DNA from 2 places in the Arthrobacter sp. SLBN-100 genome. Region 2 is predicted to be linked to the other one. Evidence: riboswitches for the same ligand, from Rfam matches in the RefSeq annotation. Region 2 holds a riboswitch; the other holds the start of a gene.
What was found. Region 2 has a riboswitch for S-adenosylmethionine ahead of FBY31_RS20590 (bifunctional o-acetylhomoserine/o-acetylserine sulfhydrylase). Riboswitches for the same ligand answer to the same signal wherever they lie in the genome.

Region 1 (4,400 bases), 1.9 Mb from region 2:
CGGGCGTGACTTGGAAAACCTTCAAAACCTTTTTGGCCCCTTTAGCCGCTTTATATGTAGGGCCCGAAAGTGCCATACTCGGCGCGTGACGCCCTCGTATTCCTTCAAAGCCGAATTGTGGCTGTATCCCGGCGAGGCCGGTTGGCACTTCCTGACCCTGCCGGCAGAGATCGCGGACGATGTACGCGCTCAAACTGCCGGTGCCAGCAAGGCCTTCGGCTCGATCAAAGTCATGGCAAAGGTCGCGGGGCACTCCTGGCAGACTTCGCTCTTCCGTGACACCAAGAGCGGCTCATACCTCCTGCCCGTCAAAAAGGACATCAGGGATAAAGCGCGGATCAGTGAAGGCGACGAGGTGGCCGTCCAACTCTTCGTACAGGACCTCTGAGACCACGGCAACGGCTGCCGGACTTCCGGTACAGTCGCGGAGATCCAGCGAGGGGGCCGGGGCCATTTGTGTAGCTTGCGTCAGATCCAGCGAAGGAGCAGCAAGCGGCATATGGCCGCGGTGCTGGAGCGGAACCGGGACCTCGTGCCAGCCGGCGCTAAATCTGCTTGAGCGCCTGTTCCAGGTCGCCAATCAGGTCGTCCACGTCCTCGAGCCCCACGGACAGCCGCACCACACCATCGCTGAGACCGATGGCAGCGCGGCCCTCAGGTCCCATTGCCCGGTGCGTGGTGGTGGCAGGGTGGGTGATCAGGGACTTGGAATCCCCGAGGTTGTTCGAGATGTCGATGATCCGCAAGGCGTCCAGCAGTGCAAAGGCGGCTTCCTTGCCTGAGCGGCCACCCGTCGTCGCCAGTTCAAGGGTGAGCACCGTTCCGCCGGCCTTCATCTGCTTTGCGGCCAGTTCGTATTGCGGGTGCGACTTCAGCAGCGGGTACTTCACCCAGCTCACCGCCGGCTGCCGCTCCAGCCATTCCGCGATCCTCAGCGCGGAGGCGGAGGAGTGATTGACGCGCAAGGCCATGGTCTCGAGGCCCTTGGTGAGGACCCACGCGTTGAAGGGGGATAGGGAGGGGCCCGTGTGCCGCATGAGCTGCTTTACCGGGCCCTCGATGAATTCCTTGGTGCCCAGGATGGCGCCGCCCAGGACCCTGCCCTGGCCGTCGATGTGTTTGGTGCCGGAGTAGACAATGACGTCGGCGCCCAACTGGCCGCAGCGTTGCAGCAGGGGAGTGGCAAAGACATTGTCGACGACGACCGTGGCACCTGCGGCGTGGGCGAGTTCGCTCACCGCCGCAATGTCCACGATCTCCTGCATGGGATTTGACGGCGACTCGAAGAACACGGCGGTGGCGGGCTGGGACAGGGCCTCGCGCCACTGGTCCAGATCAGGGCCGTCCACGAACACAGTCTCCACGCCCCACCGCGGCAGGATCTCGTTGAGGATCACGAAGCAGGAGCCAAAGAGCGAGCGGGCTGCAACCACCCGGTCGCCTGCAGCCAGCAGGGCACCCAGGGCGGTGAAAACCGCGGACATGCCGGACGCCGTCGCAAAGCACGCCTCGGTGCCCTCGAGGAGGCGGAGCCGCTCCTGGAATGTGGCCACCGAGGGGTTGCCGTAGCGGGAGTAGACGAAGCGTTCGTCCTCGCCGGTGAAGGCCCGTTCGGCAGCGGCGGCGGATTCGTACACGAAGCCCGAGTTCAGGAACATCGCCTCGCTGGTTTCCTGGAAGTTGGTGCGGTCCAGTCCGCCGCGGACGGCCTGGGTATCGGGGCTCCAGCCCGCGGCGTCTTCGTTGAAGGTCACTTAGTTCTTTCCCAGGTTGGTAGGCAGGCCGCGGTTTTTCCAGCCGTTGACGGTGCGTTCGCCGTAACGGTCCGGCTCGCCTTCGAAGCCTTCCAGGACGTTGTAGGAGGTGAATCCTGCCTGCGTGGCGGCGATGGCGGCGGCGATGGAACGCTGGCCGGAGCGGCACAGGAAGACCAGTTCAGTTGCAGGATTCTCGGGGGCCTGCAGGCTCAAGTCCTTGATGAAATCGGGGTTGGGGATGCCGCCGGGGAAGGTCCACTGAATGAACAGCGGATCATTGTCAGTGGCCTTGGTGTCGGGGATGCCGATGTGGGCCCATTCGCCCTCGGTGCGCACGTCCACGAGGATGGCGCCCTGCTGCAGCTTGTCCCAGGCTTCCTGGGGGGTGAGGTCCCCTGCGTAGCTCATGCGTGGCCCTCGCCGTCGAATTCGAGGTCCTCGCTGGCCCCTTCCAGGTCATCAACAGCGGTGGCGACGGCGGCATCGGCGGACGCGATGGCAGCCGGCAGGACTACGGCCTGGGCCACAATGACGCTGCTGCCGTTGAAGGTTGCTGCCGGGCTGCCGTGCAGCACATAGCCCTCGGCCAAGGCGGCCGAGATCCGCTCGCAGAACGCGCGGTCATCCGCCCCGCTGATGAGGCGGTAGGACAGTTTCTCTTCAGGGGCAGGTGCGTCGGACACGACGGATCTCCTTCTCTCACGCTTGCAACTCGAATCGGTCGATATGCCGAGTATTCACCTGAGGCACCCCGCCGCGGAAGGAGGGTTGCCGACCGGCCAGTCAGGGCTTGGCGCCGGTACTCATTACTCCCCAGAAACGTAACACTTGGCGCGCGGGGCCGCACCGCCGCCGTCGTCATGTTGCGTAACTGAAGCGCCGTGAGGCAGCTTGGGGGGGCGTTACCGCGTGAATCCTGGAACGTTCGACGGCGGGAGTCGCCACGGGCGGCGAACGCGCCTGGCCTCCGCCGCTGCTATCCGCCGGTTTCTTAGGGGCCCCATCAGCGCGCCAGCACCCGCCGCACTGGAGAGCCAGCCCGGTTCGTCTTCCGCGTCATCCCCACTTGAGGAGCACCTTGGGGGCAAGTAGCGGAAACGCGAAAGGCGTGAACGCTGCCCGCCGGGGGCAGCTGTTCACGCCTTTCCATGTTCCCGCTCTTAGACCAGGCCGGGGTAGCTTGTAAGGATGTAGTCGGCGGCTGCCGGACCCTTCATGCGCAAGCCGTTGTGGCCTGCCGGCATACGGTGTTTCATGGCTGCCCAGAAGACGGACTCTTGGCCGGGCGTCTGCTGGTTGATGAAGCACCAGCTGGTATACAGGCCGTAAAGCCCGTCATCGTCGAGGCTGTGATCGTAGGCCTTATCCAAGTGGGTGGCTTCTTGGAGGAAAGTGTCGAACTGCGAATGTGCCATGACGGCGTCCCTTCGCTACGTGCGTGGTGCCGCCGTTCGGCTACAGCAGCGGGAACCTCAAAGCCCTGCACAAGGCAATGGAGTGTTGATCGAGTCTTTGGGAATCGAAACGTTCAAGGCGGCGCTAACACCTTGTCTACGCTGTAGACTTTACTCGTAGACTACAAATACAGCAAGCGTCTGGAATTACCTTCGGACACCCCTTGCTGCCGGCTCACGAACGGTAAAACACATGTCCCCGCCGAAGACTCCAGACACCGAAGGCCGCGGCCGGAAGGCCCGGCTCAGCCGCGAGCTGGTGCTGGCCAAAGCGCTCGAACTGGTGGACGCTGAAGGGCTGGATGCCTTGACAATGCGCCGCTTGGGCCAGGAGCTGGGCCGTGACCCCATGAGCCTCTACCGCTATGCGGAGAACCGGGCTGCCTTGCTTGACGGAGTGTCCGAGCTGGTCCTCAACCAGCTCGCCATCCATCCAGAGGACCCGGACTGGAAAGAGCAGCTCCGGGGCATCGCGCACAACTTGCGACTGCTCGCGCTCCAGCACCCCAATGTGGTGCCGCTGCTGGTGACAAGGCCGCTCTCCACACCGCTGGGCCTGCGTCCCCTGGGCACACTGCGTCCCCTGGAGCAGATCCTCTCCCTGCTGATCGGGGCAGGGTTTACTGCCGCAGATGCGCTGCACGTCTACCGCGCCTACTACGGTTTCCTCTATGGCCACATCCTGAACGAACTGCAGGAATACGTGGTGGATCCGGAAGAAAACGAAGCGCTGCTGCGGCTCGGCCTGCACCGGCTGCCAGCCAAGGAGTTCCCCCGGCTGAGGGCACTGGCGCCAAACCTCGCTGAGTACGAGGGTTCCGCCGAACTCGACCAGGGACTCACCATCCTGCTGTCCGGGCTTGAAGCGCAACTCTCAAAGCATCCGGCCGCCTAGCATCCGGGGAGGCACCGGCAACTACTCGAAAGAAGAGCGCCGGCGGTCCGTGGTGCGGGTGTTCCAGATGTCAGGTTTGTTCACCTTGAAGCGGCGCCCCGTGAGGGCCCGGGCTGTCAACCTGATGTAGTGGGCTTTCTCGCCCGGCTGCCACGGCTCCAGCCCCAGGCTGTCCACGGCGTCCTTGTCAGCCTGGTCCTCAATGATGCCCGTGTCCCCGCGCACCACCACGCTCCATGCCTCTTCGGTGTGGGGGTCGTAGCCGTCGATCTCAAGGGCGGCCGGCCGTTCCGC
Region 2 (4,400 bases):
CTCGGTGATGGCGATGTAGCTGTTGGCGTCGAACCGCTGGACCAGCTTCGTGCCCTGATGGTCCAGGTAGCTCTCCACCTGGTAGCGGCCGCGCGCCGCGAGCTGCCCGCCTTGGAGGGGCGATTCGGGGGCCTGCGGTGCCCGGCCGAAGCGTCCGTCCAGCTCCAGCGGCGAACGGTACGTGATATGGGCAATGCGCCGGGCCAGGGCAAGGCCATCCTCCGGGGACGGCCCGCCGTAGTAGTCACCGCCGTTGAAGTTGGCGTCCTGGCGGATGGCGAGCGTCTGTGCCTGCGCGAAGGCGATCTGCTCGGCGGTGCTCGCAGCCCCCACGGAAATCACGGCGCAGCGCTGCACCCGTTCCGGATACGTCACCGCCCATTCCAACGCCCGTGCGCCGCCCATGGACCCGCCCAGGACCGCAAACCAACTGCTGATGCCCAACTGGTCCGCCAGGCGGGCCTCCGCCTCGGTAGTGTCCCGGAGCGTCACCAAGGGGAAACGGGAGCCCCAGGGCTTGCCGTCGGGTGCGGGCGACGACGGCCCGGTGGAGCCGTAACAGCCGCCCACAATGTTGATTGATACGACGAAGAACCGGTTGGTGTCCACCGGTGCACCCGGTCCGGCGAGCTGTTCCCACCAACCGGGCTCATCACTGTCGCCCCTGGTCACGTGGGTACTGCCGGTGAGCGCGTGCTCGATCAGGACTGCGTTGCTGCCGTCCTCGTTGAGCGTGCCCCACGTCTCGTAGGCCAGGGTGACATCCGGCAGGAATCCGCCGGCCTCCAGCTTCAGCCCACCGATGGAGGCATAGCGGACAATCCCATGCTCGGGAACGGTGGTACGGGTGACGGTAACCGTCATGGCAAGACCTCTTCTACGCGCTTGCCCGCCGTCGTCTGACCGGCAGGCCAGGTCTTCACCCGGGGCACCCCACCGCGGTAGGAGGGTTGCCGGCCAGCAAGCCGGGGCTGTCACTGGCACTCATGACCTGCATCGAGTGTACGAAACAGCCCCCGCCTGCCGCCAAGAGTGTGACCGGTTGTGACATCGCGGCTTGCCACCGCGCTTGGGTGCCTTCGGTTCGTGCCTGGGTTTCGATCAGGCGCCGCTGGCCTCCTTGGCCGCCCTGAAACCGGCTTCGAGGTCAGCCAGGATGTCATCGATGTGCTCGATGCCCACGGAAAGGCGCACAAGCCCGGGGGTCACGCCGGCAACTTGCTGCTGGTCCGGCGAGAGCTGGCTGTGCGTGGTCGACGCCGGATGGATCACCAGGGAGCGGACGTCGCCGATGTTTGCCACGTGGGAGTGCAGCTCCAGGGCGTCAACGAAGCGCTTGCCCGCATCGGCCCCGCCGGCCAGGTTGAACGAGACAATGGCCCCCGTACCCTTCGGGCCGTACTTGCGGCCCCGCTCGTACCAGGGGCTCGAGGGCAGCCCGGCGTAGGCGACGGATTCGACGTCGCCACGGGCTTCCAGCCACTGGGCAACTTCCACGGCGTTGGCCACGTGCCGTTCCACCCTCAGGCTTAGCGTCTCCAGTCCCTGGGCGATCAGGAAGGCGTTGAAGGGCGACACGGCCGAACCGAGGTCGCGCAGCAACTGGACCCGGGCCTTGAGGATGTAGGACAGGTTGGCGCCCAGGGCGCCGTCGGCGCCGAGGTCACGGGCGTACACCAGCCCGTTGTAGGTGGGGTCCGGGGTGTTGAAACCGGGGAACTTCTGCGGGTCCTTGCCGAAATCGAACTTTCCGGAGTCCACTATCACGCCGGCGATGGCGGCACCGTGGCCGCCCAGGTACTTGGTGGCCGAGTGCAGCACAATGTCCGCTCCCCACTCCAGCGGCCGGATCAGGTACGGGGTGGACAGGGTGTTGTCCACGATCAGGGGCACCCCTGCGTCATGGGCAACCTGGGACACGCCTTCGATGTCCAGGACGTCCTGCCGCGGGTTGGAAACTACCTCGCCGAAGAAGAGTTTGGTGTTGGGCTGGACAGCGTCACGCCACTGGTCCAGGTTGTCCGGGTCCGCCACAAAGGTGACCGAGATACCGAACTTCTTCAGCGTGTGCGCGAAGAGGTTGTAGGTGCCGCCGTATAGGCTCGGGCTGGCGACGATGTGGTCCCCCGCCTCGGCAATGTTCAGGACGGCGAAAGTTTCGGCGGCCTGCCCGGAGCTGAGCAGCAGCGCGCCCAGGCCGCCTTCAAGGCTCGCGATCCGCTGCTCAACCGCCTCCTGCGTGGGGTTGCCGATCCTCGTGTAGATGGGCGCCAGCTCGGCCAGGGCGAAGCGGTTGGCAGCGCTTTCCGCGCTGGGGAACACAAAGGACGTGGACTGGTAGATGGGGAGGGCACGGGCGCCGGTGGCGCTGTCCGGCACTTGCCCGGCGTGGATCTGGCGGGTTTCGAAGGACCATCCGTTGGACAATTCAAGGCTCCTTTGACAGGGGCCCCCGGCATGCTCGAAGCACCGCGGGCCGCGCTTGCCATCCGGCCCTTGCCGGACAGCCAGGTCCTCACCCGGGGCACCCCACCGCGGTTGGAGGGTTGCCGGCCAGCGAGCCGGGGCTTGATGCTGGCACTCATGACCTGAGCTCAGTGTAGGAACACAAACACGGCGCCGGACAGGATTGTGACGAACATGGTCCTGAAGATTTCGGCAGACCCTGGTTTGTGGGGGTTCACCAGCCAAAATCCCAGTAAGGCTACCCTTAGCTGAGAGCCTGATCACAAAGTGCCAAGATGATGGCATGCGCATGGATCACGTCTCTTACGCCTGTGAACACGATGGCCTGGCGGCCACTACCGAACGAATTTCCTCTGCCCTCGGCGTTGAGGCAGTGAAGGGTGGGGTACACCCCCGGTTCGGCACCCGGAACATGATTATCCCGCTCGCCGGCCACAAGTACCTCGAAGTCGTGGAGGTCCTGGACCACCCCGCTTCAGACAAGGCCCCCTTCGGACAGGCTGTCCGTGCCCGCTCTGCTGCGGGCGGCGGCTGGATGGGCTGGTGCGTCGAAGTGGACGACCTGGTCCCCTTTGAAGAGCGGCTGGGACGTTCCGCAGTGAACGGCAACCGGAAATTTCCGGACGGCCGCGAACTCGTCTGGAAGCAGATCGGCATCCTCGGTTTGATCGCCGACCCCCAGGTTCCCTACATGCTTAAGTGGGAGGGCGATCCGTCCCTGCACCCGTCCAATGCCTACGACAGCAACGTCAAGATGAGCTGCCTGACCATTGCCGGATCGGCGGCGCGCGTCACCGAGTGGCTGGGCGAGCCGGTAGAGAAGCCGCTCGAAGACGTGGCCGTTGACTGGGTGGCACCGCACGGGACGCCCGGAATCCTGTCCGTCACCTTCGAAACCGCCACCGGAGCAGTCACAATCTGACTTTCCTTCCGATGCCCGGGCCGCCGCGCCCGGGCATCGCTGTGGTGCGCCCGGGTTACCGCTTGGGCACCCTGTCCCCCCAAACTTCGGCCGCCATCAGCCGGTGACAACGGCGTCACCAGCTGATGGCGGCCGAATCCATTTCCTGCCGAACCCGGCCCCCTTAGCTCAAACAAGCTTCTGCTGGAGCCCCTGCTCGCGGAGCCCGCCAAAGTGTCATACCCTCCGGCGATGATTTTGGTATGGAAACGAATCCGGCGGTGTTGCAGGTGGAGGAAGCCACTTGTGCTGCCGCTGCGCTCTCGGAGGCGCCCGGTTTTGTCAGACCCCCACACGATGATGGAGGTATGGAAACCAATCCGTTGGTGGTGCAGGCTGAGGAAGCCTCTTGTGCCTCGATCGCTGCCCGTTCGGAGGCGGCCGGTTTTGTCAGACCTCCACACGATGATGGAGCTATGGTGGCGAATCCGGTGGTGGTGCAGGCGGAGGAAGCGGTTGATGCTTCGGTCGCTGCCCGTTCGGAGGCGCCCGGTTTTGTCAGACCTCCACACGATGATGGAGGTATGGAATTGAACCCGGCAGTGGTGCAGGCGGAGGAAGCGGTTGAGGCTGCTGTCGCTGCGTTCATGGCTGCACTGGGCGGCGAAAGTTCTGCCGCTTCCGAGGGCGCTGTCCCTGGCGGGCCCGACGATGATCCGTTGCAGCGCTTGGTTGATGCGGCGTTGGATGTTTTAGCCGAGGTGGCGAGGTCGGAGGCGAAAATCGCGGCGGTGAAGGCGCTGGCGGTGGCGGTCCTGGCCGGGGCCACGAAGGCGTTGAACGGCCCTGCGTCGTCTCCGCAGGAAGCGACGGCGCAGGACCGGTCCCTGGTGGCCGAGGTCGGGTGCGCGCTGGCGATTGGTGACCGGGCCGCGGGGGCGTTGCTGGCTGAATCCCATGCTTTGACCACGTCCTTGCCCCGGTCGTTGGCGGCGTTGCAGTCCGGGACGATGTCCTGGGCCCATGCCCGGAC

Region 1: linked by a shared signal. The riboswitch ahead of FBY31_RS12030 (DUF1737 domain-containing protein) and the one ahead of FBY31_RS20590 (bifunctional o-acetylhomoserine/o-acetylserine sulfhydrylase) in region 2 are both predicted to bind S-adenosylmethionine.

What each region holds. Positions count from the first base shown of each region.
Region 1 covers NZ_VFMY01000001.1:2,576,741-2,581,140, reverse strand. Annotated here, with positions in the region: gene FBY31_RS12045 (DUF1905 domain-containing protein) at 86-388, shown strand; gene FBY31_RS12040 (O-succinylhomoserine sulfhydrylase) at 546-1,754, opposite strand; gene FBY31_RS12035 (rhodanese-like domain-containing protein) at 1,755-2,165, opposite strand; gene FBY31_RS12030 (DUF1737 domain-containing protein) at 2,162-2,440, opposite strand; SAM riboswitch class IV at 2,454-2,568, opposite strand; gene FBY31_RS12025 (hypothetical protein) at 2,918-3,172, opposite strand; gene FBY31_RS12020 (TetR/AcrR family transcriptional regulator C-terminal domain-containing protein) at 3,405-4,106, shown strand; gene FBY31_RS12015 (pyridoxamine 5'-phosphate oxidase family protein) at 4,128-4,400, opposite strand, start outside.
Region 2 covers NZ_VFMY01000001.1:4,485,480-4,489,879, reverse strand. Annotated here, with positions in the region: gene metX (homoserine O-acetyltransferase MetX) at 1-864, opposite strand, end outside; SAM riboswitch class IV at 877-992, opposite strand; gene FBY31_RS20590 (bifunctional o-acetylhomoserine/o-acetylserine sulfhydrylase) at 1,102-2,427, opposite strand; SAM riboswitch class IV at 2,474-2,589, opposite strand; gene FBY31_RS20585 (VOC family protein) at 2,750-3,388, shown strand; gene FBY31_RS20580 (HNH endonuclease signature motif containing protein) at 3,952-4,400, shown strand, end outside.